One region of the Nocardiopsis valliformis DSM 45023 genome, then DNA from elsewhere that is predicted to be linked to it. Evidence: predicted binding sites of a transcription regulator. Region 1 holds the regulator's gene; the other holds the start of a gene.
What was found. The regulator HrcA, encoded in region 1, represses chaperone genes, less so after heat shock. The targets are predictions, from matches to a motif close to TTGGCACTCTCNNNNNGAGAGTGCCAA.
Positions count from the first base shown of each region.

Region 2: the regulator HrcA is predicted to act here: its motif matches at 11,267-11,293, upstream of groL (chaperonin GroEL).

Region 1 is NZ_ANAZ01000004.1:141,466-156,240, reverse strand. Features, by position in the region: gene D457_RS0105305 (hypothetical protein) at 1-610, shown strand, start outside; gene D457_RS0105300 (16S rRNA (uracil(1498)-N(3))-methyltransferase) at 729-1,484, opposite strand; gene dnaJ (molecular chaperone DnaJ) at 1,481-2,623, opposite strand; gene hrcA (heat-inducible transcriptional repressor HrcA) at 2,628-3,641, opposite strand; gene D457_RS0105285 (DUF3097 domain-containing protein) at 3,820-4,668, shown strand; gene D457_RS34000 (hypothetical protein) at 4,845-5,114, opposite strand; gene D457_RS33995 (hypothetical protein) at 5,226-5,552, opposite strand; gene D457_RS0105270 (DUF4870 domain-containing protein) at 5,541-5,870, shown strand; gene D457_RS0105265 (DUF4870 domain-containing protein) at 5,901-6,518, shown strand; gene hemW (radical SAM family heme chaperone HemW) at 6,653-7,885, opposite strand; gene D457_RS0105255 (LacI family DNA-binding transcriptional regulator) at 8,027-9,130, opposite strand; gene D457_RS0105250 (glycoside hydrolase family 13 protein) at 9,227-10,828, shown strand; gene D457_RS0105245 (sugar ABC transporter substrate-binding protein) at 11,050-12,279, shown strand; gene D457_RS0105240 (sugar ABC transporter substrate-binding protein) at 12,533-13,780, shown strand; gene D457_RS0105235 (ABC transporter permease subunit) at 13,780-14,775, shown strand, end outside.
Region 2 is NZ_ANAZ01000024.1:123,580-138,354, reverse strand. Features, by position in the region: gene D457_RS0121720 (serine hydrolase domain-containing protein) at 130-1,167, shown strand; gene otsB (trehalose-phosphatase) at 1,130-1,981, opposite strand; gene D457_RS0121710 (DUF3263 domain-containing protein) at 2,218-2,502, opposite strand; gene D457_RS0121705 (S8 family serine peptidase) at 2,733-3,908, shown strand; gene D457_RS0121700 (GrpB family protein) at 4,317-4,922, shown strand; gene D457_RS0121695 (alpha,alpha-trehalose-phosphate synthase (UDP-forming)) at 5,063-6,499, opposite strand; SAM riboswitch class I at 6,784-6,925, shown strand; gene thrC (threonine synthase) at 6,939-8,198, shown strand; gene D457_RS0121685 (ubiquitin-like small modifier protein 1) at 8,260-8,538, shown strand; gene D457_RS0121680 (PadR family transcriptional regulator) at 8,649-9,233, shown strand; gene D457_RS0121675 (ATP-binding cassette domain-containing protein) at 9,331-10,302, shown strand; gene D457_RS0121670 (ABC transporter permease) at 10,299-11,114, shown strand; gene groL (chaperonin GroEL) at 11,459-13,090, shown strand; gene zwf (glucose-6-phosphate dehydrogenase) at 13,213-14,640, opposite strand.

The sequences.
Region 1 (14,775 bases):
CTCGGCGTGGTTCGGACTGCCGTGGCTACGTCCAGCGTCAGCGGTGGCGGCGGCCGTTCTGATCGTCGCCTCGGTGATCATGTCGAGCCCGCAGGTAAGGGACCAGGTCCTGGAGATCGTCCCCGCCGGCGCCGACCGCGAGGGCACCCCGCCCGAGGCTCAGCAGGGTGGTGGCGACAGTGTGGCGGCCCCCGAGCCCACCACGGACTCGGCCACCGGCACCAGCAAGCCGGAGGAGACGCCGGGGCAGGACCCCGAGAACGAGACAGGCGCCGACGACGGCTCCTCGTCCGCCGAGGACGAGAGCTTGGAGTCCACCACCTCGTGCCCGCCCAGGGACGACGACGCCACCGCGACCAACGGGACGCGGGACGAGGACGACGACGATCGGGACAACGGCAGCTCGGACCACCCGGACTGCGACCCCGCCGACGAACCCACGGACAAGCCCACCGACGAGCCCGGCAACGGCTCGGGCGGCGGCAACGGTGACGACCCCGAGGACGACGAGTCCAGCAACGGCTCCGGCGACGGTAGCGGCTCGGGCGGCGGCAACGGCGGCGGTTCCGGCAGCAACGGTGACGAGGAAAGCGGCACCAGCCAGAACTGACCGTTTATCTGAGGAACTTCCGGTACACAGCAGTAGGGGCCCGCGGGATCTCTCCCGTGGGCCCCTACTGCGTTCGTTCGGACCAGCGGTCCTGTGTTCGTTCAGACCGGTGGCGGAGTCACCAGCGGCCGGTGCGAGCCTGCAGGACCGACAGCGCGGCCACCCCGGCGGTGGAGGTACGCAAGACCGACGGCCCCAGCAGGGAGCGGACCGCTCCGGCCTCGTCGAAGGCGGTGAGTTCGGCGTCGGAGATCCCGCCCTCGGGGCCGACCACCAGTACGATTCCGGTCCCGGTACCCTCGCCTGCCCCGTCCTTGGGAAGGGGCAGCCCGGACAGCCGCTGGGCCCCCTCCTCGTGCAGGACCACGGCCAGGTCCGCCTCGGCCAGCAGGGCGCTGACCCCTTTGCGGTCCAGCAGTTCGGTGACCTCGGGGGTCCGGGCGCGGCGGGCCTGCTTGGCCGCCTCCCGGGCGCTCGCCCGCCACTTGGCCAGGGCCTTGGCCCCGCGGTCGCCCTTCCACTGCGTGACACAGCGCTCGGCGGCCCAGGGCACGACGGCGTCGACCCCGGCCTCGGTCATCATTTCGACCGCGAGTTCACCCCGGTCCCGCTTGGGCAGGGCCTGCACCACGGTGATCCGCGGGGTCGGCTCGGGTTCGGTCAGGCGTTCCAGCACCCGGCAGACGAGCGTGTCCTTGCCGACGACCTCGGCCACCTCACAGCGCACACGCAGGCCGAGACCGTCGGACAGGTCGACGGTCTCGCCCTCACGGATGCGTCGGACCGCCACGGCGTGGCGGCCCTCCGGGCCGTCCAGCCGAATCCGGTCACCCGTGAGGGCGGCCGGCTCGACCAGGAAGACCGGCGGGGTCACTTGGCGCCGAAGGCGTCGCGGAGCTTGGAGAAGAAACCGCCGTGACCGGGGCTGAAGCGACCCGGGTTCTCGTCCTCGCCGCGCAGCTCGGCGAACTTGCGCAGCAGGGCCTCCTGCTCCTCGTCCAGCTTGCTCGGGGTCTCCACGTCCACACGGATGCGCAGGTCGCCCCGGCCGCCGCCGTCGAGGTGGGTGACGCCCTTGCCCGGCAGCGTGATGACGTGGCCCGAGTTGGTGCCCGGACGCAGGTCGATGTTCTCGGTGCCGTCGAGGGTGTCGAAGGCGAAGGACGCGCCCAGAGCCGCCGCCGTCATCGGGACGGTGATGGTGCAGTGCAGGTCGTCGCCGCGACGCTCGAAGGTTGGGTGGGCCTTCTGGACGACCTCGAGGATGATGTCGCCGCGCGGTCCGCCGTTGGGGCCGACCTCGCCCTCGCCAGCGAGCTGGATACGAGTGCCGTCGTCGACACCGGCGGGAATCTTGACGGTGCGGGTGACCTTCTCGCGCACCCGGCCCTCGCCCGCGCAGTCGCCGCAGGGGTTGGTGATGACCGAGCCCTGACCCGAGCACTGCGGGCAGGGACGCGAGGTCATGACCTGTCCGAGGAAGGAGCGCGTGACCTGGGAGACCTCACCCTGGCCGTGGCACATCTCGCAGGTGCTCCGGTGCGAACCGGCCGCGGTGCCCTCACCCTGGCAGGTGTCGCACAGGATGGCGGTCGGGAAGGTGATCTCCTTGCTGACCCCGAACGCGGTCTCGACGAGGTCAAGTTCGATGCGGATCTTGATGCTGCGTCCGCGCCGAACCCGCTCCCGGGGGCCACGCCCGCCGGGCTGGCCGCCGCCGAAGAAGGCGTTCATGATGTCGTCAAAGGCGAACCCGCCCGCGCCGCCGAACCCTCCGGCGCCGCCTCCGCCGCCGGGGGCGTAGGGGTCCTGACCCATGTCGAACATCCGACGCTTGTTCTCGTCGGAGAGGACCTCGTAGGCCTGGGTCACTTCCTTGAAGCGATCCTGGGTAGCGGGGTCCGGGTTGATGTCCGGGTGGAGCTCGCGCGCGAGCCTCCGGTACGCCTTCTTGATCTCGTCCTTGGACGCGTCGCGACGCACCCCGAGAACCTGGTAATAGTCTCTGGCCACTGAGTTACTGTCCTGCCAAAATCTGTCCGACATACCGAGCCACCGCACGGACGGCGCCCATTGTCCCTGGGTAGTCCATACGGGTGGGTCCCACCACACCGATCTTGGCCAGCGACTGGTTTCCCACACCGTAGTCGGCCGACACGATGGAAGTGGACCGAAGGCCTTCGTGGAAATTCTCCGCGCCGATGCGCACTGTGAGCATCGAGGGGTCCTTCGCCTCACCAAGCAAACGGATGAGGACCATGTTCTCTTCCAGTGCTTCGAGCACGTCCCGCAGGCTCGCCGCGAAGTCGACGGCCGCGAGGTTCGCGGTGCCTGCCAGGACGATCTTCTCCTCGTGCCGCTCGACGAGGCTCTCCAACAGGACCGACAGGACCGCTACCGCGACCGGGCGGTCCTCCGGCGCGACCTGCGCGGGCAGGTCCTCCACCGCGTCCGGGACATCTCCGAGGTGCTTTCCGGCGATGGCCCGGTTGAGCATGCCGCGCAGGTCGTTGACCGCGTTCTCGCTGACCGTTCCCAGTCCGTCGATGACGCGCTGCTCGACCCGCCCGGTGTTGGTGATGACGACCATCATGATGCGCTGGCTGCCGAGGGGCACCAGTTCCACGTGCTGGACCGACGAGCGGGTCAGCGACGGGTACTGGACGATCGCGACCTGCCGGGTGAGCTGCGCGAGCAGCCGTACCGTGCGGGCGACGATCTCGTCCAGGTCCACGGCGCCGCCGAGGAAGGACTCGATGGCGCGCCGTTCGGCCGCCGAGAGCGGCTTGACCGAGGAGAGGCGGTCGACGAAGAGCCGGTAGCCCTTGTCGGTGGGCACCCGTCCCGCACTGGTGTGCGGTTGGTGGATGTACCCGTCCTCCTCCAGGGCGACCATGTCGTTGCGGATGGTCGCCGGGGAGACACCGAGGGGGTGCCGGTCGGCCAACGCCCGTGAACCCACGGGTTCATTGGTGTTGACGAAATCCTCGACGACGGCACGCAGGACCGCGAGCTTGCGCTCATCCAGCAACTCGCCACCTCCTGGCACTCCAAGGTCCTCAGTGCTAATTCTATGCCCGGCCGCAAACCCGCACGGCTACCAGCAAGTAGTAACACGGGCACGGTGACCGCTTCTTCCCGAGGGGACCGGCGACGTGCGCCACCCGGTACCGGGCGCGGGGCCGCCTTCATCGGTAGACTGCACCACCGTGGTTACCAAGGGAACCGGCCGTTACGGCCGCGACGTTCTGGCGGGAGACTGGCGACGGCCCAAGAAGGGTGCGGTACGCGAGATACCCCTCACCCGCGACCTGGTCGTGGAGGACGCCGACGAGACGTTCTGCGGTGCCGTGGTGTCCTGGGACAAGGCCGCGGTGACCCTGGAGGACCGGGACGGCCGCCGCCGGGTGTTCGAGCTGGGCCCGGCCGCCTTCCTGGTGGACGGGGAGCCGGTGACGCTGGTTCGTCCGGCCGCCGCCCCCCAAGGACCCGTGCGCAGCGCTTCGGGATCGATCGCGGTGACCGACGCGCGGGCGCGCACCGCCCGGGAGAGCCGGATCTACGTGGAGGGCGCCCACGACGCCGAGCTGGTCGAGAAGGTCTGGGGCCACGATCTGCGGGTGGAGGGCGTGGCCGTGGAGTTCCTCGAGGGGATCGACGACCTCCCGGCCGTTGTGGCGGAGTTCTCACCCGGGCCGGGGCGCCGTCTGGGGGTCCTGGTGGACCACCTGGTGCCGGGGTCCAAAGAAAGCCGGATCGCGGAGCGCGTCCGGGGTTCGGACGTGCTGGTGGTCGGGCACCCCTACGTGGACGTCTGGCAGGCGGTGCGGCCGCGTGCGGTGGGGATCGGGGCCTGGCCCGAGGTGCCTCGGGGCCTGCCGTGGAAGGAGGGTGTCGTGGACGCCCTGGGCTGGCGGGTGGAGACGGGTGAGGCCTGGCGCCGCATCCTGGGTTCGGTCCGCGGCTACGGCGATCTCGAGCCCTCGCTGCTGGGGCGGGTCGAGGAGCTCATCGACTTTGTCACGGGCCCGCACGACACGGAACTCGCGGAGCTCTGAGGGCATCGGTCTCCCGGTGCGCGGAACACTAGGATTGCCCCATCGCGTCGTCTGACGAGCGAGCCTCGGATCCCCGTGGTCCCCTTTGCCGGTTTCCGGCGGACACAACGACAGCCTCCGGCCCTCCGCGGTCGTCGGTACGGCCCGACCGGTTCGGGCAGCACATCACACGCCCCTCAACAGCGGAGCCAAGGAAGAGCATGAGCGAGACCCCGTCCAGTCCCCCGTCCCCTGACGAAGAGCCGGGGCAGCAGTACCCGCCGGGGCAGCAGTACCCGCCGCAGCAGGATCCCGGCCAGGCTCAGCAGCCGCAGCAGCCGCAGCCGGGTTACGGCCAGCAGCAGGGACAGCCTGGCCAACCGCAGGCTCAGCCGCAGCAGCCACAGCCGGGGCAGCAGCCCGGACAACAGCCGTACGGCCAGCCGCAGCAGCCCGGGTACGGACAACAGCCCCAGCAGCCCTACGGTCAGCCCAGCGGCGCACAGCCCGGTTACGGCCAGCAGCCCCAGCAGCAGTACGGTCAGCAGAGTGGCGCTCAGCCCGCGTGGGGCCAGCCCTCAGGCGGTCAGCCCCAGCAGCAGCCCGCGCAGCCGCAGCAACCCCAGCAGCCCTACGGTCAGCCCAGCGGCGCACAGCCGGGGTACGGTCAGCAGCCGGTACAGCCCCAGCCCGGACAACAGCAGCCTGATTACGGCCAGCAGTACGGCCAGCAGCCCCAGCCCGGACAACAGCAGTACGGCCAGCCGGTGCAGGCCCAGCAGCCGCAGTTCGGCCAGCCCGGGGCCTACGGACAGCCCGGCGGTGCGCAGGCCGGTTTCGGCCAACAGCCGCAGCCGCAGGCGCCGGGTGGCGGCAACGACATTCTGGTCGCGATGCTGGCCCACCTGTCCGGCTTCGTCATCGCCTGCCTGGGCTGGATCCCGCCGCTGGCGATCTACTTCGCCAAGCGGAACCAGTCACAGTTCGTCCGCCACCACGCGTCAGAAGCGGCGAACTTCCAGATCACCATGCTCATCCCGTACGTGTTCGCCGGCGTGGCTTTCTTCGGTCTGGGTATCTTCTTCCCCAACCTCTCCTGGATCGGTTACCTGCTCATCGCCCTCGTATGGATCCTTTCCATCGTCTTCGGCGTCATAGGAGCATCAGGAGCGAACAAGGGAACCTGGTACCGCTATCCGGCGAGTATCCGGCTCCTGAAGTAGAACCGAGTCCCCCGACACCGAGGAATCGTCATGTCCTATCAGAACAACCCGAACCCGGATGATCCCTACGACCAGGGCGGCCAGCAGCCCAACCAGGGTCCGTCCGGCGGCTACCCGCCCCCGGCCGACCCTCAGCAGGGCGGTTACCCCGGTCAGGGGGGCTACCCCGGCCAGGGCGGTTACCCCGGTCAGGGCGGTTACGGGCAGCCCCAGCCCGGGCAGCCCGGCGGCTACGGTGTTCCTCACGGCCAGGGCGGTTACCCCGGGCAGCCCGGCGGCTACGCGCCCGGCCCCGGCTTCGGCGACTCCTCCGCGGTCACGGGGCAGCCGAACCAGGACGAGCGGACGATGGGTCTGCTCAGCCACCTGAGCGGCATCCTCTTCAGCGTCCTCGGGCCGCTGGTCCTGTACCTGATCAAGAAGGACGAGTCGCCGTTCGTCCGCGACCAGGCCGCGCAGGCGCTGAACTTCCAGATCCTGCTGCTGATCGGCTACCTGATCTCGATGGTGCTGTACTTCATCCTCATCGGCGGGCTCATTCACGTGGCGCTCTGGGTGTGCGCGGTCGTCTTCGGCATCCTGGGGGCCATGGCTGCCAACAAGGGCGAGTGGTACCGCTACCCGTTCAACGTCAGCTGGATCAAGTAACACCGATCCCCGCGATCGACACCGAAGGGGTCCGGCATCGCGCCGGGCCCCTTCGTCGTGTCCGTCTTCCCTGTGCTCTCTGCCCGGGACGGCTCGGGTCGCCCCGGGTCTCGCCCCGGGGCGTCTCAGGTGTCTCAGGTGAGGTCGCGGACCACGGCGTCGGCGAGCAGCCGCCCCCGCCGGGTCAGCGCCGCGCGGCCCTCGGCGTGCGCCCGCGCGTCCAGGAGCCCTTCGCCGACCAGGCGTTCGGCCGCGGACAGCCCGTGGGCGTCCAGCAGGTCCAGCGGGCAGCCGCCGTCCACCCGCAGTTCGAGCAGGACGCGTTCGAAGCGGCGTTCGGCCTCGGTGAGAACCTCACGGGCCTGGGCCGGGCTGTCCCCCGCGGCCAGGCGGGCGGCGTAGGCGGCCGGGTGCTTGACATTCCACCAGCGGGTTCCGCCCACGTGGCTATGGGCGCCCGGGCCGACCCCCCACCAGTGGCCGCCGGTCCAGTAGAGCATGTTGTGCGCGCTGCGGCCCTCGGTGCTGCGGGCCCAGTTGGACACCTCGTAGGGGGTGTACCCGGCCTCGGCCAGGGCCTCGTCGGCCATGAGGTAGCGGTCGGCCATGGCGTCGTCGTCGGGTTCGGTGAGTTCGCCCCGCCGGACGCGCGCGGCCAGCCGGGTGCCGTCCTCGACGATCAGGGAGTAGGCGGAGACGTGGTCGGGTCCGGCACCGATCGCGGCTTCCAGGGAGGCCGCCCAGTCCTGGTCGCTCTCTCCCGGGGTGCCGTAGATGAGGTCGAGGTTGACGTGCTCGAAACCGGCCTCGCGCGCCCAGGTCACGCACTTTTCGGGGCGTCCCGGGGTGTGGCCGCGCTCCAGGATCCTAAGCACGTGCGGCTGGGCGCTCTGCATGCCGAAGGAGACCCGGGTGAACCCGGCCGCGCGCAGGCGGGCGAGGTAGTCGGGGTCGACGGTCTCGGGGTTGGCCTCGGTGGTGATCTCGGCGTCGGGGGTGAGCCCGAAGCGGTCGCGGATCTCACCGAGAACGCGGCCGAGGTCCTCAGGTGACAGGAGTGTGGGTGTGCCGCCGCCGACGAAGACGGTGCTGACGCGGGGACGGTCGCCGATCAGGACCCGGTCGGCCAGTGCGACCTCGGCAGCGGCCTGCTCCGCGTAGGTCTCGCGGGAGGCGGTGGCGGTGCCGTCGCGGGAGACGAGTTCGTCGGCGGTGTAGGTGTTGAAGTCGCAGTAGCCGCAGCGGGTGACGCAGAAGGGCACGTGGACGTAGAACCCGAGCGGGCGCTCCCCCATCTGGGCGAGCGAGGGTTCAGGAAGTTCCCCGGTCCGGGGCACGGGTTCGCCGTCGAGGGCTACGGATGGCATGTCTCCAGTGTCGCCGACCCGGCGATGTGCCCTGGCACGGGTGACGGGAGGTCGCGGTCCGGTTCGGCGAAGGACCTCTCCGACCCAGGGGTGCGTGCGCGCAGCGCGCACCCCAGTGCTCGTACGTGCGGGTTCCGGGGCTCAGCGGCCCTGGGCAGCTTCCTGGGGGTCGCGGCGCGGCGGGGCGGGGCTGTTCACGCGGGCCTCGGGGGTGACCGGTCCGGGCACGGAGACGGCGGGGGCGGTCGGGGCGGCGGCGGTGGAGCCGCGTACGACCAGTTCGGGGTCGAAGACGTACTCGGCGTGGGAGACGGGGTGTCCGGCGATCTCGTCACACAGGGCGCGGGCGGCGGCCATGGCCATGGCGTTGACCGGCTGGCGGACGGTGGTCAGGGGCGGGTCGGTGAAGGCGATGAGCTGGGAGTCGTCGTAGCCGACCACGGAGAAGTCCTGGGGGACGCGCAGGCCGCGCTGGCGGGCCGCGCGGATGGCGCCCAGCGCCATGATGTCGGAGCCGCAGACCATCGCGGTGACGCCGCGTTCGATGAGGCGGACCGCGGCGGCGTGGCCGCCCTCCACGCCGAACAGGGAGAGTTCGACGAGGCCGTCGCCGTCCAGGCTGTGCTCGGCCAGCGCCTGGTGGAAGCCCTCCAGCTTGCGGCGGACCGGGACGTAGCGTTCGGGGCCGCTGGTGAAGCCGATGCGGGTGTGGCCGAGGGCGACCAGGTGGTTGACGGCCAGGCGTCCGGCCTCGCGGTCGTCGGCGGAGATGAAGGCCGCGGGGATGGACTCGGTGTAGCCGTTGACGAGCACGATCGGCAGGCGGCGGGAGACCAGGGTCTGGTAGCGCTCGTGCGAGGCCGTGGTGTCGGCGTGCTTGCCGGAGACGAAGAGGATGCCGGAGACGTTGCGCTCCAGGAGGAGTTCCACGTACTCGTCTTCGGTTATCCCGCCCGGGGTCTGGGTGCACAGCACCGGGGTGTACCCGCGCTGGGCCAGGGCCCCCTCCGCCGCCTGGGCGAACATCGGGAAGACCGGGTTGTCGAGTTCGGGGATCACCATGCCGACCAGCCCGGCGGAGCGCTGCCGCAGTCGGGCGGGGCGCTCGTATCCGAGCACGTCGAGCGCGGTCAGGACGGCTTTGCGGGTGTCGCTGCCGACGCCGGGCTTGTCATTGAGCACCCGCGAGACGGTTGCCTCGCTGACGCCTGCGTGCCGCGCTATGTCGGCAAGTCGTGGACCCATGCGGACAACTCTAGTCGAGATTACCGTCACAGGGATGAAAGTTGGCGGTAATCTTGCGCAAGAACTTGCAGACGCGACCCGGAAGGACCCCCGCAGATGAAGCACCAGTCGCACTGGTGGCGCGAGGCCGCCATCTACCAGATCTACGTGCGCAGCTTCGCCGACTCCAACGGGGACGGGGAGGGCGACCTGGCGGGCATCCGTGAACGCCTCCCGCACCTGGCCGAGCTCGGCGTGGACGCGATCTGGCTCACCCCCTTCTACGTCTCGCCGCTGGCCGACGGGGGTTACGACGTCGCCGACTACCGCGACGTCGACCCCCGCTTCGGCACCCTGGAGGACTTCGACGCCCTCCTGGCGACCGCCCACGAGCTGGGCATCCGGATGATCATCGACGTGGTCCCCAACCACTCCTCCTCCGCGCACCGCTGGTTCCGCGAGGCCGTGGCAGCCGAGCCGGGCAGCGCCGCCCGCGCCCGGTACATCTTCCGGGACGGCAAGGGTGAGAGCGGCGACGAGCCGCCCAACAACTGGAACTCGATCTTCGGCGGCCCGGCCTGGACCCGCCTCAAGACCGAGGACGGCACCCCCGAGCAGTGGTACCTGCACCTGTTCGACGCTGAGCAGCCCGACTTCGACTGGACCAACCAGGAGGTGCACGATGAGTTCGACGACGTCCTGCGTTTCTGGCTGGACCGGGGCGTGGACGGGTTCCGGATCGACGTGGCGCACGGCATGGTCAAGGACCCGGCCCTGCCCGACATCGACCCCAACGCCAAGGCCGATCTGCTCGACGGCAGCACCTCGCTGCCCTACTTCGACCAGGACGGCGTGCACGAGATCTACCGCCGCTGGTCGCGCATCGCCGCCGAGTACCCGGGCGACCGGACGATGGTGGCCGAGGCCTGGGTGGAGGACGCCGAGCGGGTGGCGCGCTACCTGCGCCCGGACGAGCTGCACCAGGCGTTCAACTTCGAGTACCTCACCGCGCCGTGGGACGCCGCGCGACTGCGTGAGGTGATCGACGGTTCGCTGGCCGCCAACGGCGCCGTGGGCGCGACCACCACGTGGGTGCTGTCCAACCACGACGTCACCCGGCACGTCACCCGCTTTGGCGGCGGCGAGCAGGGGCTGCGCCGGGCGCGTGCGGCCACCCTGCTGATGCTGGGCCTGCCCGGTTCGGTCTACCTCTACCAGGGCGAGGAGTTGGGCCTTCCCGAGGTCACCGACCTGCCGGAGGAGTCCCTTCAGGACCCCACGTGGGAGCGCTCGGGCCGCACCGAGCGCGGCCGCGACGGCTGCCGCGTGCCGCTGCCGTGGGAGGGTCAGGCCGCGCCGTTTGGCTTCGGCCCCGAGGGCACCACGCCGTGGCTGCCGGTCCCCGAGGCGTGGGCGGGCCTGGCGCGCTCCGCCCAGCGCGGGGTTCAGGGTTCGACGCTGGAGCTGTACACCACCGCGCTCGGTCTGCGCCGCGAGCTGGACGCCCTGGGCGACGGCTCGATGAGCTGGCTGGACTCCCCGGAGGGCGTTCTGTACTTCGAGCGTGAGCCGGGTGTGCGGGTCGCGGTGAACCTGACCGACGCGGCGGTCGAGCTGTCCGCCTCCGGTGAGGTCCTGGTGGCCAGCGGCCCGGGCGCCGAGTTGTCCGGTGGCACGCTGTCGCTGCCCGCCGAGACCTCGGTGTGGCTGCGCGCCTGATCCGGCGCTGAGTTCCGGGTGCCGGGCGGCCCGCAGGCCGTCCGGCACCCGCACCCGCCTGCGCGTTCCTGCACAGGCGCACGCTCACGCCTGAGCCCGCGCCTACGCGCGGCTCCTCTTCTTCACCCTTTCGCCTGCCTCCCTCTTCCCTTTCCTCTTCATCCGCGGGGCACCCTCCCGCCCGTTAGCCCGGGCCCCGCCAGTCACCCCTGGAGACCGCCATGAGGTCACGACTTTCCCTGTGCTCGGTGGGTCTGGTGCTCGCCCTGACCGCCTGCTCCGCCGCCGACGAGGTCGACGAGTACTCGTCGATTCCGCTGACCATCTGGGCCGACGAGGACCGCGCCCAGGCCATGCGGACCTTCGCCGAGGCCTTCGCCCGCGACGCCAACCGCCCGGTGGAGGTGATCGTCGTGGACCACGAGGAGCTGCGCGCCAGCTTCCTGAGCTCGCACGCCACCGGGCTGGGCCCGGACCTGCTCGTGGGACCGCACGACTGGACCGGTGAGCTGGCCGCCGCCGGGGCGATCGTGCCGGTCGGGCTGGAGTCCGGGGACACCGACCTGTTCTCACCCGGTGCCGTGGAAGCGGTCAGCTACGAGGGCAAGGTCTACGGAGTTCCCTACGCCACCGAGAACCTGGCGCTGTTCCGCAACACGGACCTGGCCCCGGAGGCACCGACCTCGCTGGAGGACATGCTGGAGACCGGCACGGACCTGGTGGACTCGGGTTCGGCCAGCCAGGCGCTGAGCATTCAGGTGGGCGCGGAGGGCGACGCCTACCACATACACCCCTTCTTCACCTCGGCCGGCGGTTACCTGTTCGGCGAGGACGCCTCGGGCGACCCCGATCCCACGGACCTGGGTGTGGCCGCGCCGGAGTCGATCGCCGCCTTCGAGCTGCTGGCCGAGCTCGGGGAGGAGGGCTCAGGGGTGCTGAACCGGTCCACCGACTCGGCCAACGCGACTTCCCTGTTCACCTCCGGACAGGCTCCATTCCTGGTCAGCGGCCCGTGGAGTGTGGCCTCGGCCCAGGAGGAGGGCGTACCGTTCGCGGTGGACCCGGTGCCCTCGTTCGCGGAGAGAGCCAAGGCCCGCCCGCTGATCGGTGTGCAGGCGTTCTACGTGGCTTCCGGGGCCAGCGACCCGGATCTTGGGCAGAGCCTCGCCCAGGCGATCCTGGACGACCCCGAGCTCTCGGTGATCCTGCACGAGGCGGACCCGCGCGTGCCTGCCCTGGACGAGGCGTTGCAGATGGTGACCGACCAGGACCCGAACCTGGAGGCCTTCCAGCGTGCGGGCGAGGGTGGGCTGCCGATGCCCGCGATCCCCGAGATGGAACTGGTCTGGAGCCCGTTCTCGCAGGCCAGCGCGGACATCATCGGTGGCGCGGACCCCGCCGAGGCGTTGGCCGAGGCCGAGCGGCTGATCGTCGAGGGCTTCGGAGAGTAGCTCCGCCACCGGGGCGAGCGTCAAACGACCACGTTTTTATTACCCAGCGCGACGGAGTTGGCACCCTTCGGGAGGGAACACCTTTCCGTTTCCGGGGTGTTTCCACATCTTTATCCACAGCGACTGCAAAGCCTTTCAAAGGCTGCAAGTTATTGCTAACGTCACATCACCAAGCATGCCCGCAACGGACCCGGTTCCGCCGGTGGACCGCATGCACAGCACCTCCGATCAGTCCTCCCGGAAGGAAGACACCATGAGATCCCGCAGCGCGTCAGCGGTCGCCGGTATCGCCGCGATCGCCCTTATGGCGACAGCGTGCAACAGCGACGACTCGGACGGAGGCGACGAGGGCACCGCAGAGGGCACGCTCGTCATCTGGTCCGACCCCGAGCGCGCCGACGCCATCCAGGGGGCGGCCGCCGAGTTCGCCGAGGCCAACGGCATCGAGGTGGACGTCCAGGGCCTGGCCTTCGACGACATCCAGGGCGACCTGCTCAACGCCCACCAGGCCGGTAACGCGCCCGACGTCTTCATCGGCGCTCACGACTGGACCGGCAACCTGGTCCGCAACGGCGCCGTCACCCCGGTCGAGTTGACCGGCGACCAGGCCGGCGGCGTGGACGAGACCGCCATCGAGGCGCTCTCCTTCGACGGACAGCTCTTCGGTGTCCCGTACTCGCAGGAAAACATCTTCCTGATGCGCAATACGGACCTGGTCCCGGACGCCCCGGAAACGTTCGAGGAGCTCGTCGAGGTCGGCACCGAGCTCAAGGATGCGGGCGACACCAGCGAGGTCCTGGCCATGGCCGTGGGCCAGGAGGGCGAGCCCTTCCGGATGAACGCGCTGTTCACCTCCGCGGGCGGCTACCTGTTCGGCCAGGACGACACCGGCACCTGGGACCCCTCGGACCTGGGCGTGGGCTCGGACGAGTCCATCGCAGCCATGGAGAAGATCGCCGAGTACGGCGAGGACGGCGAAGGGGTGCTGCGCCGCTCCATCGACACCGAGAACGACGCCAACCTCTTCTACGAGGAGGAGGCGCCCTTCTTCATCGCCGGTCCGTGGAACATCGGTGACGCCAACGAGGCGGGCATCGACTTCGAGATCAGCCCCATCCCGGGCTTCGAGGGCGAGAACCCGGCCAGCCCCTACATCGGCTACCAGGCGTTCTTCGTCACCGAGGGCAGCGCCAACAGCGCCCTGGCCCAGGAGTTCGTGACCAACTACGTCACCTCCACCGACTTCATCCTCAGCCTCTACGAGGCCGACCCGCGCACCCCGGTGCAGACCGAGGCCCTGGAGTCCGTCTCCGCCGACGACCCCAACATCGCGGCGATCGCCGAGGCCGGTGCCGAGGGCATGCCGATGCCGTCCATCCCCGAGATGGGTGAGACCTGGGAGCCGCTGGGCCAGGCCCAGGCCCAGGCCATCGCGGGCAACGACGTCCGCGAGGCCATGGAGGCCGCCCACAACACCATCGCCGAGCAGATCGGCGAGTAGTGGTGGCCTCCTCCAGCCCCGACAGTGCGGGTGCCCCCTCCCAGGGGGCGCCCGCCCGTCCACCGCTGCCCGGGGGGCGGTTCGCCGCCAACGGGTCGATCGTCGGGCAACTCGTCAAGATCGCTCTGCTCAGCCTGTTCACCGCCTTCGGTGTGTGGGCGGTCCTGCCGCTTTACGTGGCTGGGAACTGGTGGGGCATCGGCCTGGTCGTCGCGGTGGTCGGCCTGGTCTACTACGTCTACCTGTCCAAGCGCACCGTCCCGGCGAAGTACCTCGTACCGGGTGTGGTCTTCCTCCTGGCCTTTCAGATCATCCCGGTGCTCTACACGATGAGCACCTCGGTCACCAACCTCAGTGACGGTCACCGGGGCGACAAGGACCGGGCGATCGCCGCCATCGAGGCGTTCTCGGTCACCCGCGACCCCGACTCCCCCGAATACGTCCTGACCGTGGCCACCACCGGCGACCCCGACACCGGCGAGTTGGTCTTCCTGCTCACCGACTCCGAGGGCAACGCCTACGCGGGCACCGATGAGGGACTGAGCGAGCTCGGCGGCGCCGACGTCGACCAGGCAGGGAAGGTGACCGACGCGTTCGGGTACACGCTCCTTTCACCTGCCGAGGTGAACGCGCGCAGCGACGAGCTCCAGGAGTTCGCGGTCCCCACTCGGGACGGCGCCGGAATCCGCTCCAGCGGCCTGTCCAGCGCTTTCGAGGGCAGCGCCATCCGGGTCTACGACGAGGCCTGCGACTGCATCACCGACACCGAGACCGGCGAGGTCTACACGGCCGACAACGACCGCGGTGCCTTCTACAACGAGGACGGACAGCGGCTGGCCCAGGGCTGGCAGGTCAACGTCGGGCTCGACAACTTCGCCCGCTTCCTGCTCAACCCAACCTTCGCCAGCTCGTTCTTCGGCATCCTGCTGTGGAACATCACCTTCGCGGTGGCCGTTACCGGTCTGGTCTTCGTGGTGGGCCTGGCGGTCGCCATG
Region 2 (14,775 bases), on a different contig from region 1:
CCCGACGCCCCTGGTTACGGCCACGGCCTGCGGGGGTTTCGTACTGTTCGGAGACGGCGCGGGTGTGACAAGCCCGAGCGAACGGGGTATCCGCCGAGAAGGGGGAGACCGCTCGGGGGGAGGCGTGTTGTGCGTGATGGTGACTGGCTCACGGAGACGGGAGCGCGGATCCGCGGAGTCCTGAAGGTGATGGTGGACGCGGACTGGCTGCCGGGCGGGGCCGCGGTGGTCGGTACCGGCGGCATGTGGGAGTTCGTCGCGGTGGGGCGGATCGACGACGAGCACGACACGGCCCCGGACGTGTCCTACGACGTGGCGAGCCTGACCAAGGTGATGGCGACCTGGCCGCTGGTCGGGCGCGCGGTCGCCGAAGGGGTTCTGGACCTGAACGCCCCGATGTCCGAATACTTTCCGGGTGAGGACCTTCCCGGGGCCTGGGTGACGACCCGGCAGATCCTCACGCACACGAGCCGCCTCAACCAGGTGACCTGGATGGAGCGGTACGTGGGCACGGACCAGGACCTGGCCGAGGCGATCCTGGCCGACCCGCTGGAGGAGCCCGGCTACCAGTACATCGACCGCGGGTTCATCCTGCTGGGCCTGCTCCTGGAACGGCTGTACGGCAGCACCCTGGACCGGCTGGCCGACGACCTCTGGGCCGAGCTGGGCATGCGTTCCACCACCTACGGTCCGCTGGCGAGGTCGCCCAGCGTGGCGCCGACCGAGCGGCGGCTGGTCGGCGCCGGGCCCTCCTGGGGTGTGGTGCACGACGAGGCGGCCGCGCTGATGGGCGGTGTGGCCGGACACGCCGGGGTGTTCAGCACCGCCATCGACCTCGGCGCCTACGCCCGGGAGATGCTGCGCCTGCACGACGGCGGTGCCGGGATCATCCCGGGGTCGTTCGTGCGGGAGAGCTGGTCACCGCAGGTGGACGCGGGCGGGCGGCTGTCGAGAGGGCTGGCCTGGCTGGTCACCCCGGAGGGCGTGGTCTACCACAACGGGTTCACCGGGACGAGCCTGTTCATGCACCCGGAGAGCGGTCGGTACGTGGGTGTGCTCACCAACGCCGTGCACTACGGGCGCGACCGCACCGGCCTGGTGGACCTGCGCTCGGCGGCGCGTTCGGCGCTCACGCCCCAGGCCCACGAACACGAATCCTCTCCGTGAGCCGGCCGATCAGTTCGGCCAGCCCGGCGGGGCCGGGGACGACCAGGTCCGCGGCGTCGGCGACCTCGGTCACCTCGTCGGAGGATGAGCACACCGTCAGACCGGGGACGCCCCGACCGCGCAGCGCGGCCACCGCCGCGAAGGCGGGCAGGTCGCCCAGGTCGTCACCGGCGTAGAGGACGCGCTGGGCCGCCCTCTCTTCCACCAGGGAGGTGAGGGCGGCGCCCTTGTCCACACCCTGTGGACGGAGTTCGATCACCATCCGACCGGGCTCCAGCTGCAGATCGGCGCGCTGCGCCAGCTCCGCCAGGGGAGCGGCCAGCAGTTCCAACGCGCGGTCGGGGTCGTCCGCCCGGCGCGTGTGCACGGCCAGCGAACGCCCTTTGTCCTCGATCCACGTGCCCTCCGGCGCGCCCGAGGCGTCCACCAGAGCGGGGAGCTCGGCCCGGACCAGGGCCACGCCGGGCGGTGGATCGGCGGCGATCACCCGGCCCTCGGCCCAGCGCTCGGCACCGTAGTGGCCGAGCACGATGATGCCGGGTACCCGGTCCAGCCCGCCGAGGCGCACCGCGGTGGCCGCGGCCCGACCGGTGATCACCGAGACGGTGCCCACCAGGGTCGAGAGCTCGGCCAGCGCGGCCACGATCCCCGGATGAGGGGCGGAGGTGAGCGGGTCGGCGACGATGGGCGCCAGGGTGCCGTCGAAGTCGAAGGCGGTCAGCGCCTTGGCGGGGTCGGTGAGCAGTGCTTCGAGCGCGGCGCGGCCGGCCCGGGTGGTCGGTTCGGGCAGGCCGTGGGCTTGGGGCGAGGGCATGCGAGGACCTTGTCGCAGTCGGTGGGAAAGCTGCTGTCGGTAGGTAGGCCGCGCGTGCGGGTCCGGCCGGAAGACGCACGCGCGGCGCCGGAAAGGTGCGGGGCGGTGCGGGGCGGGTGTGTCCGGGGGTCTTCCCTGCTGTCACACCTGCTGTCACACCGGCGGTCGCACCTGATGCCGCAACTGGTCCAGGGGCGGGGAACGCGGTTCGGGGAATACGGTTCGCAGAACGCGGGTCAGAGGTGAATGCCCAGCTGGCGCGCGTTGCGTTGGCGTCGGCGGTCGGCGCGCAGGCGGCGCAGACGTTTGACGGTCATGGGATCGAAGGCGAGCGCCTCGGGACGCTCGACCAGGCCGTTGAGTAGTTGGTAGTAACGGGTCGCGGAGAACCCGAACTCGTCACGGATCGCCTGTTCCTTGGAACCCTCGAACTTCCACCACTGGCGTTCGAAGGCGAGGATGCGCTGTTCGCGTTCGGCGAGGGCCGACTGACCGTCTTCGGACGGACCGATATTCGGCATGGGACACCCCCTGGACGGGTCATTGGTTTGTCCGGATCGGCGCGACTCATGCTAGCGACTCGACATGCCGGATGAGGAGCGGAAAATCCAGGACTGGCACCGGGGATACAGTTACCTTTCCTACCCCTCAAGCTACTTGTCCAAGCCTGGATCCTGTGCTCGTGAAAGAATCGCCAGAGTCCGGGGAGGGCCCGGTGCAGCGCTGACCGCAACGTTCGAGGGAGCCTGACGTGCTCGGGGGCAACAGCCGTAACAGGAGACACAAACGCCACGTGCTGGGCGTCGCGGCGGGGGCCTGCGCGGCGCTCACCGTACTGGGGCTGACGGCGGTTCCAGCCGTCGCCGACCAGGAGGACATCCCCGACTTCCGGCCAGAGCAGTGGGCCCTGGAATCCATCGGCGCGCAGGAGGCCTGGGAATCGACCCAGGGCCAAGGCATCACCGTGGCCCTGCTCGGGGTCGACATCGACGAGAACCACCCTGACCTGCGCGACAACGTCGAGGTCGACACCGAGTTCGGCGGGAACGGCAACGACACCGAGCAGGGCACAGCCGCCGGTGCGCTGGTTGCCGGACACGGCCACGGCATGGACGCGGACGGCGGGGTCCTGGGCGTCGTTCCGCTCGCCAAGCTGCTGGTCCTGCCGGGTGACGACGACCTCGCCGGGGCCATCGAATACGCGGTGGACGCGGGCGCCCAGGTCGTCCTGCTGCCGGACGAGGCCGCCGACGACGAGGATCAGTTGGAAGCCACCGCTTCGGCCGCGCGCAGCGGGACCGTGGTCGTCGCCCCGGCCGGCGGTGAGGAGGACCTCAACGTCCTCGCGGTGGGCGGCACGGACGAGGACGGGGAGCTCATCCCGGACTCGCCCGAGGCTTCGTCGATCGACCTCCTCGCACCCGGCGCCGACCTGTACACGGCGGGCGAGGACCAGAGCCAGATCCAGGTGACCGGGACCCCCTACGCGGCCGCGGTGGCCGCGGGGGCGGCCGCGATTCTGAGCGCCGAGTACCCGCAGCTCGACCCGGAACAGATCCGGAGCGCCCTGCTCCAGGGCTCCCAGCAGGGGGCCGAGGGGCTGCCGTCCCTGCACCTGCCCTCCGCCGTCGCCCAGGCTTCGGGCGAGGCGCAGGACATCCCGTTGATCGACGAGGACCTGGTGGAGGAGGACTCCCCGAACGTCCCGGTGTGGATCTGGTTCGCGCTGGTGGGCGTGGTGCTGGTGATCATCGTGCTCGTGCTGGTGCTGTGGGTGCGCCGGACCACCAAGGACCCCTACGGCGTGGCGGCCGAGCGCCGTGAGGAAGAGGAGCAGCTGGCGGCCGAGCGCGCCGAACAGGCCAAGGCCGAGGCCGAGGAGCGTCCTTCGCGGCGCAAGAAGGGCGGCCGCCGCCGCAAGAAGTAACGCGAGAAGGAGAAGGATCGGACCGGACCAGGCACCGATCCGGGCACCGAACCGATCCCGTGGCGCGCCCGAGCCTGCCCAGGCCGGGCGCGCTCCTGCGTGGGCGGGGCTGCCATGGGGGTTGCGGGCAGCAGGAGGCGAGCCGGAGGCGGGCGGGAACGGAAGCTCCCCCGATGCCGACATCAGGCCGCTGGGGAAGACGGAGCCAGGGCGGTCTTCCCGCCTGTGGACAACGCCTTCTCCCGGTTTGCGGGGCCGGGCCGAAGACCTGGCCGCGGCCGGGCCGACCACTGGCTGTCGCGCACTGTCACCCCTGGTCAACGGGGTGTCATGGCGGATGTGCGCGTGCATATGTAAGGCACGCCGTGGGTCTTGACGAGGGCACTCCGGGCGACAAGGCTTTATGGAATGTCGTCCCTCGAAACACCCTCTCTGCCCTCGCGAGGAGAAAAGCGGGTCGGACCCGGCCCCCAGTCACGCAACCTGGTCAACGGACGCGTGCACATCTCCGAGCCCGATCCCAAGTGGCCCTACCTGTTCCGTCAGGAGGACGGCCGGATCCGCGGCGCCCTCGGCGACCGGGTCCTGGCCCTGGACCACGTCGGCTCCACCTCGGTGCCCGGCCTGCCCGCCAAACCCTGCGTCGACCTGCTCCTGGTTGTCGCCGACCCCGCGGACGAACCCGCCTACCTGACCGACCTCGAGAAGGCCGGGTACTCCCTGGTCATCCGGGAGCCCGACTGGTACGAGCACCGGGTCCTCAAGGGGCCCAGCATCAACCTCAACCTGCACGTGTTCGGCCAGGGGTGCGAGGAGATCGACCGCATGCTGTTGTTCCGCGACTACCTCACCGCGGACGCGGGGGCCAGGGAGCGCTACACAGCGGTCAAACGCGAGCTGTCCGAACGCACCTGGGAGAAGATCCAGGACTACGCCGACGCCAAGACCGGCATCGTCAGGGACCTCCTCGCCGAAGCGGAGGTCTGGCGCAGGAAGGGCACCGAGGACAGCTGACCCGGGACCTTCCGATGAGGGACGCGGCGAGAGGGCGTGTCCGCCACCGGACACGCCCCCGCGTCACGCCTGGGTCCAGCCACCCCTGACCCGGGCCCCTGCCTTTTCTGAGCTGTCTTCCTGAGCCGCCTTCCCGGGCGCTAACCCAGCGAACGCAGCTGGTCCTGGAACCAGCGGCGCGGCGGCAGCGCCACCGCCGCCTCCGCCAACCGCTCCCGACGCTTGCGGCGCTCCGGCTCGGGCATCGACAGCGCCTGGTGCAGCGCCTCCGCGGTCTCCACGGTGTCGTAGGGGTTGACCAGCAGCGCGTCCTCACCCAGCTCGTCGGCGGCGCCCGCCTCGCGGGAGAGCACCAGCACGGAGTCGTGCTCGGAGAGCACCGGGCCCTCCTTGGCGACCAGGTTCATCCCGTCCCGGATGGGGTTGACCAGCAGCACGTCCGCCATCTGGAACGAGGCCAGCGAGCGCGGGTAGTCGTCGTTGACCTCCAGGACCAGCGGCGTCCACTCGGGGGTCGAGAACTCCTCGTTGATCTCCTTGGCGGTCCGCAGCACCGACTCCGTGTACTCCCGGTACTCGGGCACGTCGCCCCGGCTCGGGTAGGCGAACGCCAGGTGGGTGACCCGCCCCCGCCACTCCGGATGCGCCCACAGCAGTTCCCGGTACGCCTCCAGACCGCGCACGATGTTCTTGGAAAGCTCGGTGCGGTCCACCCGGACGATCAGCTTGGTGTCGCCCACCACCTCGCGCAGCGTGCTCCTGCGCTCGGCCACGGCGGGCTCCGAGGCGCTCTCCCGGAGGTCGTCCTCGTCCGCGCCCAGGGCGTGGATGCCCACCTCGACGATCCGGCCCCCGTGTTCCACGGTGCGGCGTTCGAGGTCGACGTCGGCGCGCAGGATCTCCGCGCAGCAGCGCAGGAAGGCGTCGGCCCAGCGCGGGCTCAGGAAGCCCAGCCGGTCCGCGCCGAGCATGCCCTCCAACAGCTCCCGGGCCACCTGGGTGGGCAGCATCCGGAAGTACTCCGGCGGCGCCCACGGGGTGTGCGAGAAGTGCGCGATCCGCAGGTCGGGGCGGCGGGCCCGCAGGATGCGCGGCACCAGAGCCAGGTGGTAGTCCTGCACGGCCACCCGGGCGTTGTCGGCGGCCCCGCCCACGATGGCCTCGGCGAAGGCGTTGTTGTAGGCGGTGTAGTCCTCCCAGAGCCCGTGGAACTCCGAGCCGAAGGAGGGCTTGTTCGGGGTGTCGTACATCATGTGCTGCACGAACCACAGGGTCGAGTTGGCCACCCCGGTGTAGGCACCCGCGAAAGTCGTCTCAGGGATGTCCAACATGTGGACACGCATGCCGTCGAGGTCGTGGGCGCTGTCCAGCCGGGCTCCGGGCGCCTCGGCGGCCGCCCGCCGGTCGGCGTCGGACAGGGCGGCGCACACCCAGAGGCTGTCGATCTCGGTGGCGACGGAGATCATCCCCGACACCAGGCCGCCACCGCCGCGGCGGTGCGCCAGGGAGCCGTCGTCGGCGGTGGAGAAGGAGACCGGGCCCCTGTTGGAGGCGATGAGGATCTGAGCCTTGTCCACGTGGTCGTCCTCTCGAGAAGAGCAAGGATGGGAGGGGGTTACGCACTTCTCCTAGGTCTCGCCTTCGGGAGGCGGTCCCAAACCCTCGCGAGGTCAGCCGTGGAGACCGTCACACCAGCGAAACACTGCACGTGCATCGGGGCCCGCTTCGACCTGTGCTGTCTCACGGTGTCTCATTATTTGAGCGGTTTTGTGTAATCCAGGTCACCCAGCGTGGAAAACCGGTCAACACGTCCGTTACAGTGACGGTGCGGGCCCCAAGCGGGCACGCGACAACTTCATATTGCTCATCCAGAGGGGTGGAGGGACCGGCCCTGCGAAGCCCCGGCAACCATCTCGACATGTGGAATCGCGATCACCGCGAACCCGTCGAGGCAGGTGCCAACTCCGGCCTGGGGTCAAGGTGGCCACCAGGGAAGATGAGGGGAGACGCCTCGCTATGGCGATTACCGCCACTGAACCCACCGCTGTCCGCGCCTTCGGTCCCGGAACCGCCCTCTCCTGTCGCGAGTGCGGCGAGCGCTACGAACTCTCACCGATCTTCGCCTGCCAGTTCTGTTTCGGCCCCCTCGAGGTCGCTTACGACTTCGGCGACGTGACCCGCGAGGAGATCGAGAGCGGCCCCAAGAACATCTGGCGCTACCGCTCCCTCCTGCCGGTCCCCACCAACGTGGCCGACCTGCCGAACATGAACCCGGGCCTGACCCCGCTGGTCAGGGCCGACCGCCTCGCCGCCGAACTCGGCCTGAAGTCCCTGCACGTCAAGGACGACTCGGCCAACCCCACGCACTCCTTCAAGGACCGCGTGGTCGCGATCGCCGTCGAGGCCGCCCGTACCTTCGGCTTCACCACCCTGTCCTGCTCCTCCACCGGGAACCTCGCCGGTGCGGTGGGCGCGGCCGCCGCGCGGGCCGGGTTCGACTCGTGCGTGTTCATCCCGGCCGGGTTGGAGGAGGGCAAGGTCGTCATGGCCGCCGTGTACGGCGGCAAGGTCGTCGCCATCGACGGCAACTACGACGACGTCAACCGCTTCTGCTCCGAGCTCATCGGGGACGAGGCCGGCGAGAGCTGGGGCTTCACCAACGTCAACCTGCGGCCCTACTACGCCGAGGGCTCCAAGACGCTGGCCTACGAGATCGCCGAGCAGCTCGGCTGGCGCCTGCCCGAGCAGATCGTCATCCCGATCGCCTCCGGCTCCCAGCTCACCAAGATCGACAAGGGCTTCCAGGAGCTCATCAAGGTCGGTCTGGTCGAGGACCGCCCCTACAAGGTGTTCGGCGCGCAGGCCACCGGCTGCTCCCCGGTCGCCAAGGCCTGGGAGAACGGCCATGACGTGATCCAGCCGGTCAAGCCGGACACCATCGCCAAGTCCCTGGCTATCGGCAACCCGGCGGACGGCCCGTACGTGCTGGACATCGCCACCCGCACCGGCGGCTCGGTCGAGCACGTGGGCGACGACGAGATCGTCGACGCCATCAAGCTGCTGGCCCGCACCGAGGGCATCTTCGCCGAGACCGCGGGCGGGGTGACCACCGGCGTCCTGCGCAAGCTGGTCCGCGAGGGCAAGCTCGACCCCGAGGCCGAGACGGTCATCGTCAACACCGGTGACGGGCTCAAGACCCTCAACGCCGTCGACTCGGGTGTGACCGCCACGATCAAGCCGTCCCTGGCCGCCTTCAAGGCCGAGGGCCTGGTCTGAGCCTGCCCGCGTTCTTCCCACAGCCACTCGCCGCAGCCACATCCCAGGAGACACGAACACCATGAGCGCCAGCGTCCGCGTGCCCACCATCCTGCGCACCTACACCAACGACGCCTCCGAGGTCACCGCCGAGGGGGCCACCCTTGCCGAGGTCCTCGACGACCTCGAGGCCAACCACCCGGGTATCCGGGCCCGCATCCTCGACGACAACGGCAAGGTCCGCCGCTTCGTGAACGTCTACATCGGCGACGAGGACGTCCGCTTCGAGAAGGGTCTGCAGACCGAGGTCAAGGACGGCCAGCAGATCTCGATCATCCCCGCCGTGGCCGGGGGCTGCTGATCGGGCCGCTGATGTGAACCCTGAGGGGCGGGTGCCGTCGGTGCCCGCCCCTCGCGCTGCCCACGGGCCTCGTAACCTGGGAGGGAGATTCTTCCGGGACGAGGGTGGCGATGTCGGCGACGCGGTTGTTGGTGCTCGGAGTGGTGCGCGTCCACGGGCAGGCGCACGGGTACCGGGTAGGTCGTGAGCTCATGGACTGGGGCGCCGAGGAGTGGGCCAACGTGAAGTGGGGCTCGATCTACCACGCGCTGCGCAAGCTCTCCGAACAGGGGAAACTCCGTGAGTTCGTGGCCGAGGGGGAGGTCACCGAACGTACCTCCTACGAGATCACCGATGAGGGGGAGGCCGACTTCCTCCGTCTGTTGCGCGGCGCTCTGAGCCACGGCGGTGACGACCACGCGCTGTTGTGCGCGGGGGTCACCCTCATGCCCTGCCTGCCGCGCGCCGAGGTGATCGAACTCCTGAAGGAGCGGCTCGCCGTCCTGGAGAAGAGCGACGCCGAGGTCGTGTCGGCGATCGACGCCACCGAAGCGGAGTGGGGCAAACCCGCCCACGTGCGCGAGCTCTTCCGGCTGTGGCACTACACGGTCGACGCCGGTGCCGACTGGACCCGGCAGCTGATCGCCTCCTTGGAGACGGGGGAGTACGTCATGGCCGATGACAGCCCTCAAGCCTTCGGTCTGCCTCCGGTCTGACTCCCGGTCTGGCCCTCAGCCATGTATTAAAACTTGAATATCTCCGTGCGGTGGTGCACCCTGGTCCCTGTATTCAAGTTTTAATACGGAGGGGTCGATGATCCACACACGAGAGCTGACCCGGCACTTCCGGGTCGGCAAGGAGACCGTCGAGGCCGTGCGCGGTGTCGACATCGACGTGTCCGAGGGAGAACAGGTCGCGCTGCTCGGACCCAACGGCGCTGGAAAATCCACCACCCTGCGCATGCTCACCACCCTCCTCGATCCCACATCCGGGACGGCCGCCGTCGCCGGGCGCGACGTGCGCACCGAACCCGCCGAGGTGCGGCGCCGGATCGGGTTCGTCGGGCAGGGGCACGGAGCCGGGGAGGATCAGCGGGTCCGCGACGAGCTCTACACCCAGGGCCTCCTCTACGGGCTGGACAGGCGCACCGCGCGTCGCCGCGGTGACGACCTGCTGGAAATGCTCGACCTCGCGTCCGCCGCCGGACGCGAGGTCAGCACGCTCTCCGGGGGGCAGCAGCGCAGGCTCGACATCGCCATGGGACTGGTCCACCGACCCGGACTGCTCTTCCTCGACGAGCCCTCCGCGGGCCTGGACCCGCACAGCCGGGCCAACCTGTGGGAGCACGTCGCACGGTTGCGGGCGGAGTTCGGGACGACGGTCGTACTCACCACCCACTACCTGGACGAGGCCGACTCCGCCGCCGAGCGGGTTCTGGTCATCGACCACGGTCTGCTGATCACCGACGGCACCCCCGACGAACTCAAGGGCCGGGTCTCCGGAGACCTGGTCAGCCTCACCTTCGCCGATCAGGTCCAGGCCAGGGGCGCCGCCGAGGTGGCCGAACGGCTCGCACCCGACGGCGGGGTCGAGGTCCTCGACGGCGCCGGGATCGACCACGAGGTGCGTTTCCGGGTGCCGCGCGGCGACGCCGTCCTGCCGGAGCTGCTCCGCGCGCTCGACGCAACCGACCTCGACCTGAGCACCGTCCAGGTGCAGCGGCCCACCCTGGACGACGTGTTCCTGACCCTGACCGGCCGCAGCCTGCGCGAGGAGGACCAGTGACCGCCGTCGACCGCCGCGAAACCGACCCCGCCGCCTCCGTGCGGACCACCGGAGGGCTCTCCGGGATGCTGCGCGACACCGGAACCGTGTTCGCCCGGCAGATGCGCCCGGTCCTGCACCGGCCGTTCATGATCGTCTTCGGAATGCTCCAGCCGCTGCTGTACCTGGTGCTGTTCGCGCCGCTGCTCACCGGGCTGGCCGGGGCCGAGGGAGAGAATCCGTGGCAGTGGTTCGTGCCCGGCCTGTTCGTGATGCTGTCCCTGTTCACCGCCGGGTTCGCCGGGTTCGGGCTGTTGCCGGAGATGGCCTCGGGGGCGTACGAGCGGATGCTGGCCACCCCCGCCAGCCGGGTGGCGCTGCTGCTCGGCTGGGTTCTGCGCGACCTGGTGATCGTTCTGGCGCAGATGCTGCTGATCCTCGTGCTGGTGCTGCCGTTCGGTTTCCGGACCACCGCGCCGGGGGCCCTCGCGGGTTTCGCGCTGCTGGCCGTGCTCGGGGTCGGGCTGGCCACGCTGTCGTACCTGGCCGCGATGATCGCCAAGCACACCTACGTGTTCGCGCCGATCATCCAGACCGTGATGATGCCGCTGATGCTGCTCTCGGGTGTGCTGCTGCCGATGGAGTTGGCCCCGGGCTGGCTGTACACGCTGTCGCGGTTCAACCCGGTCGCGCACGTGGTGGACGCCGCGCGCGTGCTGTTCGGCGGCGGGGTCTGGGACGGAACGGTCCTGCTCGGCTGGGTGATGGCGGTCGGGATGACGCTGCTGGCACTGGCGGTGGCCGCGCGCTCCATGCGCCGTCTGAGTACTTGACCGGTCCTGGCCACCCGAAGGGGGCTGAGGAGCGTCCGGGCACGTCACCCCGGGGTTCGCCTACTGTTCGCCGAACGCTCAAATCATGACTTGGCGGGATGTTCGCGCAGGTGGAAGGCGTTCCCCGGGGTGTGTAAATCGTGACCACATCGTTTGCACTCTCCATGGGCGAGTGCTAAAAAAGGAAGTGGTTAGCACTCACCATTGCCGAGTGCTAACCGGATCGAGGCTGCGAGACCACGGGCCTCCGGCAGCAGGGTTGCCGGGGAGAACGCGGTCGTCCGTCGCGGGCGCACGCCTCGTCCCATCGCGTATCACCCCGGTCACGGGAGGACTAGAACTCAATGGCAGCAAAACTGATCGCGTTCGACGAGGAGGCCCGTCGCGGCCTCGAGCGTGGTATGAACCAGCTCGCTGACGCCGTCAAGGTCACGCTCGGCCCGAAGGGCCGCAACGTCGTCCTGGAGAAGAAGTGGGGCGCCCCCACGATCACCAACGACGGTGTCTCCATCGCCAAGGAGATCGAGCTCGAGGACCCGTGGGAGAAGATCGGGGCCGAGCTGGTCAAGGAGGTCGCCAAGAAGACGGACGACGTCGCCGGTGACGGTACGACCACCGCCACCGTCCTGGCCCAGGCCCTCGTACGCGAGGGGCTGCGCAACGTCGCCGCCGGCGCCAACCCGATCGGCCTCAAGCGCGGTATCGAAGCCGCCGTGGCCCGCATCAACGAGGAGCTCGGCAACCTCTCGAAGGACGTCGAGACCAAGGAGCAGATCGCCTCCACCGCCTCCATCTCCGCTGGTGACACCCAGATCGGTGAGACCATCGCCGAGGCGATGGACAAGGTCGGCAAGGAAGGCGTCATCACCGTCGAGGAGGGGCAGACCTTCGGGCTCGAGCTGGAGCTCGCCGAGGGCATGCGCTTCGACAAGGGCTACATCTCGCCCTACTTCGCCACCGACCTTGAGCGCATGGAGACGGTCCTTGAGGACCCCTACATCCTCATCGTCAACTCCAAGATCTCCAACAACAACGAGTTCCTGCCCGTTGTCGAGAAGGTCCTGCAGTCCGGCCGTCCGCTGATGGTCATCGCCGAGGACGTCGCCGACGGCGCCCTGCAGACCCTCGTGGTCAACAAGATCCGCGGCACCTTCAAGTCCGTCGCCGTCAAGGCTCCGGGCTTCGGTGACCGCCGCAAGGCCCAGCTCGGCGACATCGCCGTGCTGACCGGCGGCCAGGTCATCACCGAGGAGGTCGGCCTCAAGCTCGAGAACACCGAGCTCGAGCTGTTGGGCCGCGCCCGCAAGGTCGTCGTCACCAAGGACGAGACCACCATCGTCGACGGTGCCGGTGACGCCACCGCCATCGCCGGTCGCGTGAACGAGATCCGCAACGAGATCGAGCGCACCGACTCCGACTACGACCGCGAGAAGCTCCAGGAGCGCCTCGCGCGTCTGGCCGGCGGCGTGGCCGTCATCAAGGCCGGTGCCGCCACCGAGGTGGAGCTCAAGGAGCGCAAGCACCGCATCGAGGACGCCGTCCGCAACGCCAAGGCCGCGGTCGAGGAGGGCATCCTGCCCGGCGGTGGCGTCGCGCTGCTGCAGGCCAGCGTCCCCGCGTTCGCGAAGCTGGAGCTCGAGGGCGACGAGGCCATCGGCGCCGACATCGTTCGTCGCGCCATCGGCGAGCCGCTCAAGCAGATCGCTGCCAACGCCGGCCTCGAGGGCGGCGTCGTGGCGGACCGGGTCAAGAACCTGGAGCCCGGTTTCGGCCTCAACGCCGCCACCGGCGAGTACACCGACCTGTTCAAGGACGGCGTCATCGACCCGACCAAGGTCACCCGTTCCGCTCTGCTGAACGCGTCGTCCATCGCTGGTCTGTTCCTGACCACCGAGGCCGTCATCGCCGACAAGCCGGAGAAGGCGTCGGCTCCGGCCGGCGACCCGACCGGTGGCATGGGCGGCATGGACTTCTAGTCCAAGGCGTCTGAGGTCCGGATACGCGACCTCGCCCGCGACAGCCGGGCGGTCCCCCTCGCGGGGCCGCCCGGTTTCGCTTGTGTCATGGAGGCCTTGTGTCGTGAAGGCACGGCCAGGAGTCAGAGCTCGGAAACGCCGCCCGGCCGGGCCACGTCGGCGAGCGGATGCCAACCCCCGGCTCCCGGGAGCGTCTGCGCGGGTTCCGGCCCGTAGGAGCCGCGCGCATAGGGTTCGGGTTCGGTCGTCAGATCGATCACCGGGTCGACGATCCGCCAGGACTCCTCCACCACGTCGAAGCGCACGAACTGCTCCGGGGCGCCGGCCACAGCCCCGCGCAGCACGTGCTCGTAGGCCTCGTGTCCCTGGCCGAGCTGGTCTTCCACGTCCGCGCCGACTACGAGCCGTGCCGCGGAGCCACTCTCCGCCCCCGGCTCGTTCAGCTGCATCTCGAAGGCGAGCCCCACCGACGGCTCCAGCCGGAACCGGATGAGGTTGGCCGGGCCCGGGTACAGGTCGACCGCGGGGCGTTTGAGTTCGGCCACCACCTCCCACGACGTGAGCGGCATGTTCTTGCCCGAGCGCACATAGAACGGCACCCCCGCCCAGCGAGGGTTGTCCACCCGCATACGAAGCGCGAAGAAGGTCTCCGTGGTGGAGCCGGGCCGGACCCCCTCCGTGTCGAGGTAGCCGTGGTAGCGGCCCCGCACGATGTCGGTCGGCTCGATGGTGCGCACGGCGCGCAGCAGGCGCAGCTTCTCGTCCTTGACCGCCGAGGGGTCGGTTGATACCGGGGCGTCCATGGTGAGTAGGGCGAACAGTTGGAGCAGGTGGTTCTGGAACACGTCCCGCACGGCCCCGGCGGCATCGTAGAAGGAGCCCCGGTCGTCCACCCCGAAGTCCTCGGCCATGGTGATCTGCACGTTGTCCACGAACGCCCGGTTCCACACGGGCTCCACCAGGGTGTTGCCGAAACGCGTCGCCGGCAGTCCGCGGACGGGCTCCTCGCCCAGGAAGTGGTCGACCAGGTAGAGGCTCTCCGTGGGGAAGCAGTCCAGGAGCTCCCGGTGGAGTTCGCGGGCCGAGGCGAGGTCATGGCCGAAGGGCTTCTCCAGGATCAGCCGCGAGTCCCGGTTGAGCCCGGCCTTGGCCAGGGCCTGGGCGACCGTGGTGAACAGGGTGGGCGGGACCGCCAGGTAGAAGGCGGCGAAGGAGTCCGAAGGCAGCGCGTCGGCGATGTCGGCGTAGGTACGGGGATCGTTGAGATCGCCCGTCACCATGGTCATCCGCTCGGTCAGCCCGCGCAGAACCGACTCGTCGACCTCGGCCCTGTGCTCGGAAGGGGTCTGGGCCAGGTGCTCGACGATCGCCTCCCGGGTCCGCTGGCGCAGGGTTTCGGTGTCCCAGTCGGACTTGGCCACCCCCATGATCCGGGTGCGCAGCTCGTCCCTTGCCGCCAGGTGGTAGAGCGCGGGCATGAGGTACTTCTTCGTGAGATCGCCGGTGATCCCGAAGATCACCAGGGTGTCGGCGTCGGGCCCTGTGGTCATGGTGTCCCCTCGTCGCTGGCTGCCGCGCGGACGCCCGGAGGTTCCGCGCACGTTGGCGGGCCTACCCGGCCCGGGCCGCTGCCGCGCCCAAGGGCGGACCAAGAAAGGGTGACCGGGGCGGGCACTGAAAAGACG